Regions from separate parts of the Cronobacter turicensis genome, predicted to be linked through region 1. Evidence: predicted binding sites of a transcription regulator. Region 1 holds the regulator's gene; the other holds the start of a gene.

The links. The regulator Fur, encoded in region 1, represses iron uptake genes when iron is present. The targets are predictions, from matches to a motif close to ATAATAATGAGAACNACTATCAA.
Region 2: a site for Fur is predicted at 1,858-1,880, ahead of feoA (ferrous iron transporter A). Genes of this name have one in related genera too.

What each region holds. Positions count from the first base shown of each region.
Region 1 is NZ_CP165997.1:2,992,427-2,996,355, reverse strand. Features, by position in the region: gene AB8W27_RS14280 (helix-turn-helix domain-containing protein) at 8-619, opposite strand; gene fur (ferric iron uptake transcriptional regulator) at 941-1,393, opposite strand; gene fldA (flavodoxin FldA) at 1,683-2,213, opposite strand; gene ybfE (LexA regulated protein) at 2,375-2,656, opposite strand; gene ybfF (esterase) at 2,785-3,552, opposite strand; gene seqA (replication initiation negative regulator SeqA) at 3,736-3,929, shown strand, end outside.
Region 2 is NZ_CP165997.1:301,079-305,007, forward strand. Features, by position in the region: gene feoB (Fe(2+) transporter permease subunit FeoB) at 1-1,506, opposite strand, end outside; gene feoA (ferrous iron transporter A) at 1,533-1,757, opposite strand; gene AB8W27_RS01400 (Tex family protein) at 2,358-3,929, opposite strand, start outside.

The DNA of each region.
Region 1 (3,929 bases):
GTGCGTGTTACAGCGTGTCCGGCAGATGATGAACCGCGACCAGCTTGCCTTTACTGATTTCAATATTTTTCGCGCTGCGTAATTGAGAAAGGGTTTTCATCACCATACTGCGGGAAAGATTAGTTTTTTTAACAATATAATCCGCCACGTTAATGCGGTTACGCATGAACTCATCCATCGCCGCCAGGCAATCGATATTCGCTTTAATCATACTGAAGCTGTTTCTACCGATCATGATTTCTTCGCGATAGCAAAGTATATTAATAATCCATGAGGACAAAATAAGCAGATGTAACTGGCAGTGATTTTTTTCAATTTCCTGCATGAAATAATCAAAAGGAATTAACTGATAATGACATTCAGAATCAGCCTGTAATTTTGCGAATTGGGATTTACCTAAATTCCTGGCGAGACCAAGAACGGAAGGCGCGCTGCTTTTTTCCAGCAGCAGCCGGTCGCTCTGGCGCATCAGAGAGAACTGACCACCGCGAATGATGCAGATCTCCCCGTCCCGCAGGGGAATGAGCGTATTTTTTTCTGCGCGAGACCAGTTACCGTAGCTATTGAAAATATCCGCGATACGGTAAATCTCAGCAAGCGGTTTAGGGGGTAAGACCATATTGGTTACCTTATATAAAATAGAATTAAATCGTTGCTGTATCTTAATGGATGCTTTTTTATTGCTGCAATAAGGGGCAGGGGAGATAAAAGGAAGAACAGGGGTAATCTTACGTCTAAACGATTGACCGGTAAAGATATTTATATTTTCTGAATTTCCATTTAATAAAATATAAGTAGCTTAATTAAGCATTGTGCGCTGTATTAAAACACCATAAATTTTATTTTTATCTAAAAAAATACATTTGTATTTTCAGGGGAAGGTTTTCAGAGAATAAAAAAGCCGACAGATGTCGGCCTGGGTTATGCAGCGTGGCGAACGTTATTTGCCGCCAGCCTCGTGCGCGTGTTCATTTTCGCGGCAGTCGCCATCCGCACAGTGCCCGTACAGATAGAGGCTGTGGTTGGTCAGGCGGATGCCATGACGCGTTGCGATTTCACGCTGACGAGCTTCAATGGAGTCATCGCTGAACTCGATCACTTTGCCGCAATCGAGGCAAATCAGATGATCGTGATGATGCTGTTGCGTCAGCTCGAAAACGGATTTTCCGCCTTCGAAATTGTGACGGGTGACGATGCCGGCATCGTCGAACTGGTTAAGTACGCGATAGACCGTGGCAAGGCCAATCTCTTCACCCATGTCAATCAGACGCTTATAGAGGTCTTCCGCACTGACATGATGATTGACCGGTTCCTGCAGCACTTCGAGGATTTTTAATCGAGGAAGCGTGACTTTCAGGCCGGCCTTCTTTAATGCGGTATTGTTGTCAGTCATGCGGAATCTGTCCTGTTGCTTAACGACTCGCTCCGGAAGGAAGCGATACATCGGATACGCCGAAGATGAATGCGTCTCATTATAGAACTGACATGCCTAAATGAAAACCGCAAGCGTCCGGCAAAAAAGAGCTTAAAAATCGTGGACCAGCCAGCGTTTTTCACGTGGAGGGCCTGATAATTAAGGAAGCCATTGTACAGCTTAGCGAGGGAAAGTTAAAAATTTGTAGCAATTATTTTCATTGCTTTTATCTATCAAACGGCGCGGACATCCGCCCGCGCCATGTATCTCAGGCGTTGATGATTTCCTGCAGATGCAGTTCTTCAGAAACCTGTTTGACCCATTTTTCAACGCGTTCTGCGGTCAGCTCAGGCTGGCGGTCTTCGTCAATCGCCAGACCGACGAAGTGATCGTCGTCCGCCAGACCTTTGGAGGCTTCAAAGTGATAGCCTTCGGTCGGCCAGTGACCAACGATGGTCGCGCCGCGCGGCTCGATAATGTCGCGAATGGTGCCCAGCGCGTCGCAGAAGTATTCAGCGTAATCTTCCTGGTCGCCGCAGCCGAAGAGCGCGACAAGCTTGCCGTTGAAATCTATTTCTTCCAGCGTCGGGAAAAAATCGTCCCAGTCGCACTGCGCTTCGCCGTAATACCAGGTCGGAATGCCAAGCAGAAGAATATCGAATGCTTCCAGATCTTCTTTGCTGCTTTTAGCAATGTCATGCACTTCAGCAACGTCTTTCCCGAGCTGTTTCTGGATAATTTTTGCGATATTTTCGGTATTGCCGGTGTCGCTGCCGAAAAAGATGCCTACGATTGCCATAAGAAGAATAACCTCTTGAATCTAAATGTGATGGTGCTGGCATAACGCCCACAGATAGGGCAATCATAGCAGAACAAAAGAGGGTGCGGAAACGGTATCAGGCGCCGGGTGCACTCTCTGCTACATTGCCCCGTCCTTTTGGGTAAAAATCAGACCAGACCTTACTCCTGCAAGGCTTTCAGCTGAGCGAGCAGCATCGCTTCTATCAGCTCGCTACGGCTGATATTGCGCGCCTGCGCGAGATGGTTCAGCGCGTCTACCGCGTCGGCGTTCAGCTTCAGCTCGACGCGCTTAAGCCCGCGAACTTTGTCACGCTTAAGCTGGTTGCGCTTATTGATGCGCAGCTGTTCGTCGCGCGACAGCGGGTTGGTTTTCGGTCTGCCCGGACGGCGTTCATCCGCGAAGAGATCGAGCGTTGTGCGGTCCGTTTGTTCTTTTGCCATGGTATGAGTATAGACAGGGGAAACAGGCTGCCGTGGCGGAGCCCGGCGGTATTTCAGCGCGCCATCATACATGAGGCAGCGAAGCGCGCCAACGCATCCGGCGCAGGACGGCGCCGGTCGGTCTGTTTTTAATCAGTTTCCAGAAAACGACGGATTGCGCGAAGCACCGCCTGCGGTTTTTCGGCATGCACCCAGTGGCCTGCGCCCGCAATCACATGCGCGCGGGCCTGCGGGAACTGCGCGAGCAACGCTTCGCGGTGCGCTTCTTCCACGTAAGGCGACGCGCCGCCGCGGATAAACAGCGCCGGGCCGTGCCAGGCAGGCACCGTCTCCCAGCCGACGATACGCGCATACTGACGCCACAGCACCGGCACGTTAAAGCGCCATTCGCCCTCGACAAACGATTTCAGCAGAAACTGCACCACGCCTTCTTCGCTAATGTGCTGGCGCATAACTTCCGCCGCCTGCTGGCGCGACGTGGCGCCCGCGTCGCTCACCGCGTTCACCGCGTTAAAAATCTCATCGTGACGGCGCACCTGATAATCCACCGGCGCGATATCAATCGCCACCAGCTTTTCTATGCGATCCGGCGCAAGCGCGGTCACCGCCATCGCCGCTTTGCCGCCCATCGAATGGCCGATAAGAATCACCTTTTCCAGCCCCAGCGCGTCGAGAGTTTCGAGAATATCCTGCGCCATCGCCGGGTAATCCATCGTCTCGCTGCGCCCGGAAAGCCCGTGGTTGCGCAAATCTACCTGTACAACGTCATGATCTTCCACCAGCTCGCGCGCCAGCACGCCCAGGTTATCCAGGCTGCCAAACAGCCCGTGAATGAACACAATCGGTGTATTTTGAGTCGGTTGTTGCGCAGATTGCGTGCGGGTATTTAATTTCATGGCAAAGTTCTTTTTTGGCGACTGACAGGTTAGGTTATCATGTTGACCATTCTGCCGCCCGGCTGCAAGGTTCCAGTTAATTCCGACTTTTGCGGCCTTCCTGGTTTGACGCTATCCGCTGTTGGGTTTTAACTCTATAATCCCAACGACTTGTATTCAGAAAAGATATCGCACTGGATTAAGATGAAAACGATTGAAGTTGATGACGAGCTGTATCGCTACATTGCCAGCCACACCCTGCATATTGGCGAAAGCGCGTCCGACATTTTACGGCGCATGTTGAAATTTTCCGCCTCCTCGCAGTTAGCCGCTACTCCAGCCAAAGCAGAGACTTCCGCCATCGTCGCGCCCGCCGCTGAGCCTGAAAAACCGGTAAA
Region 2 (3,929 bases), 1.7 Mb from region 1:
CAGCAGCAGGCTTTTCAGGTGCGGCACGTGATATACCGGCAACTCCATCACAAACGGCGTGGCTTCGCCGCGCATGATCGTAAACTTCAGCATCAGGCCGGTCAGGATCGCCATGACGATGCCAAGCAGATAGAGCGAAAAGACCACCAGCGCGCCCTGCTGACCAAAAAAGGCGGCGGCGAATACCGCGAAAATCGCCAGTCGCGCGCCGCAGGACATAAATGGCGCCATCATGATAGTCATCAACCGTTCGCGCGGCGCATCCAGCGTGCGGGCGCCCATCACCGACGGCACGTTGCAGCCAAAGCCCACAATCAGCGGAACGAACGATTTACCCGGCAGACCCAGCGCCTGCATCAGGCGATCCATCACAAACGCCGCGCGGGCCATATAACCGGAATCTTCAAGAAACGACAGAAACAGGTACATCATGCCGATTTGCGGCACGAGCGGCAGCACGGTGTTGATGCCGCCGCCAATCCCCTGGGCGAGGAACAGCGTCAGCCAGGTAGGGAAATGCAGCGTGTAACCGACCCATTGCAGCCCGTGAATGAAAATCGCCACGGAGCCCGCGTCGAAAATCGGCTGCAACGCGCCGCCGATGTTAATGGCGAGCAGAAACATCAGGTACATCACGCCGAGAAAGACCGGCAAACCCAGAAAACGGTTGAGAATAATGTTATCCAGCGCGGCTGTGAGGCGGTGCGGCTCGGCGGTGAGGCTGTTGCTGACGGCGTCGCAAAGGGTGGAAATACTCTGGTAGCGGGCGTCAACGATATGCAGCGCCGGGTCATCAAGCTGGCTCTCAAGCTGCGCCTGAATGTGCGGGAGCCGTGCGGCGGCATCGCCCGCCACACTGTGGCTATAGATATCGCCTTCGAGCATTTGCAGCCCGAGCCAGCGGCGTTGCTGGGCGGAGAGATCGCCGGGCATCGCCGCCGCCAGGGTCTCAGCCGCTTCAGAAAGCGGCGCCGGGTAATGGACGCGCTCAATAGTCTGATTACGCTTGTGGCGGTCAATGGCGAGCTTCAGGCTGTCGATGCCGCGGGCGCGCGTAGAAACCAGCGGTACGACCGGGCAGCCGAGGCGGTTCGCCAGCGCGTCGATATCAATGCGGATGTTTTGTTTGTCGGCGATATCCAGCATGTTCAGCGCGACCACGCATGGAATGCCGAGCTCCAGCAGTTGCAGCGTCAGGTAGAGGTTGCGCTCAAGGTTGGAGGCGTCCACCACGTTTATCAGCATGTCCGCATCGCCGCTGAGGATGTAGTGGCAGGCGATTTGTTCATCGAGCGAGGTTTGCGAAGAAATCGTAGTCAGAGAGTAGGTGCCAGGCAGATCGACCAGCGTCACCTGGTGATCGGTCGTCGCGAAGCTGCCCTCTTTACGCTCTACCGTCACGCCCGCCCAGTTGCCCACGCGCTGCCGCGCGCCGGTAAGCTGATTAAATAGCGTCGTTTTGCCGGAGTTCGGATTGCCGATTAAGCCGATGGTTAATTTTTTCATTTGCGTTAACTCAACACAGAAAGAGGTCAGCGGGTCGCTTCAACCTGCAAAAGCGCCAGATCTTTTTTTCGCAGCACCAGGCTTACGCGTCGGGTTTCGATATGAATCGGGTCCCCCAGGGGAGCTACGCGTTTTACCTCAAACGATGAACCCGGCAGCATGCCGAGCGACAGTAACTTCTGGCGGTAGGCCGGGCTGATTTCCCGGGCGAAACCCGTGATTTTCCAGCTGCTGTTAGGTGTGAATTGCATAGGACCTGCTTATTCCGAATGCGCTCAGCGGCGGTGAGCCGTAGCGATACAACGGCCAGGAGCCGACTATTGCGCGGGAAGGGTTGTTTATCTGATTAAGATGGTAATGAGAATGGTTTTTATCTTCAATGCAATAATGCAGCGTAACGATACTTTCTGATGTTTATTTGTTCTGGCGCAAAAAAACGCGGTCACCCGCGTTTTCAATAGACGTGGTCAAATTATTTATTCTTTATTTTTCATTTAATTAAAATTAAAAGCGGCCAGAGATTATTTTGACACCTTTTATGAGTGTTATTTATTTGTTCGAGTTGTTGTTTAAATGAAAAATGTAACCGCGTTCATATTTGATTTTATTTCTGAATGTGGATTTTTAAATAATTTTTGCGGTACGGGCAAGGAATGACAGGTGGGTGCGCTGCGCTTACCCACCCTACAACTACATAAATGGCCGTTAACGCTGCGGTGGGTGCGCTACCCCACAGAATCAACGCGTCTGTCAAAACGTAGGGCGGGTAAACGTAGCGCACCCGCCATGGATATCACCCGAAAAACCAATAAAAAAGGCCGGTTTTCCGACCTTATGTGTTGTGCTGCGGCTTAACGCTTTTTGCCGAACGCGGCGGCGAGCGCATCGCTCATCGCGCTGTTGCCGCCCGCGCCGCTGTCGCGCGCCGGTTTACGGTTATTCTGCGCCGGGCGCTTCTGCGGCTCGCGGCTATTGCCGCCGCGCCGCGCGTTGCCTTCGCCTGGCTGCTCGTCGAGACGCATGGTCAGCGCGATACGCTTACGCGGTAAATCCACTTCCAGCACCTTCACCTTCACGATATCGCCCGCTTTCACCACGGTGTGCGGATCCTCGACGAATTTGTCGGAGAGCGAGGAGATATGCACCAGACCATCCTGATGCACGCCGATATCCACAAACGCGCCGAAATTGGTCACGTTGGTCACCGCGCCTTCCAGCACCATGCCCGGCTGGAGATCGTTCATCGTCTCCACGCCGTCGGCGAACTGGGCGGTTTTGAATTCCGGACGCGGGTCGCGACCCGGTTTTTCCAGCTCTTTAATAATGTCGGTCACGGTCGGCACGCCGAAACGCTCATCGGTAAAATCCACCGCCTTCACGTTACGCAGCGCGCTGCTGTTGCCCATCAGATCGCGCAGCGACTGCTCCGTCGCCGCCAGAATGCGCTCCACCACCGGGTAGGCTTCCGGGTGAACCGTAGAGGCGTCGAGCGGGTTATCGCCGTGGTTAATACGCAGGAAACCCGCGCACTGCTCAAACGCTTTCGGCCCCAGACGGCTGACTTTCAGCAACTGCTGACGGTTGCGGAACTGACCGTTCTCGTCGCGCCACGACACAATGTTCTGCGCCATCATACGCGTCAGGCCCGCCACGCGGGTCAGCAGCGGCACCGAGGCGGTATTGAGATCGACGCCCACGGCGTTCACGCAGTCTTCCACGACCGCATCGAGTTTGCGCGCCAGCTGGCTCTGACTGACGTCATGCTGATACTGGCCCACGCCGATGGATTTCGGATCGATTTTCACCAGTTCCGCCAGCGGATCCTGCAGACGACGGGCGATAGACACCGCGCCGCGCAGCGACACGTCGAGATCCGGGAACTCCAGCGCCGCCAGTTCAGAGGCGGAGTACACCGACGCGCCCGCTTCGCTGACAATGACTTTCTGCGCGGTCACTTTCGGGAACTGCTTCTGCACGTCGAGGAAGAAACGTTCGGTTTCGCGCGACGCGGTGCCGTTGCCGATAGCCACCAGCTCCACATTATGCTTCTCGCACAGCGCGGCGATGACGACCGCCGCTTTGGCCGCCTGGCCGGTATGGGGATAGACGGTATCGGTTGCGACCAGCTTGCCGGTGGCGTCAACCACCGCCACTTTCACGCCGGTACGCAGGCCCGGATCGAGCCCCATCGTGGCGCGCAGCCCGGCGGGCGCGGCCATCAGCAGGTCATGCAGGTTACGGGCGAATACGTTAATCGCCTCGTCTTCGGCGCGCTCGCGCAGCGTGCTCATCAGCTCGGTTTCCAGATGCATCAGCACTTTGATGCGCCAGGTCCAGCTCACGACACCTTTACGCCAGCTGTCGGCCGGGGCGTTATTCAGGCGCAGACCGAGATGATCGGTAATAATCTGCTCGCAGTAGCT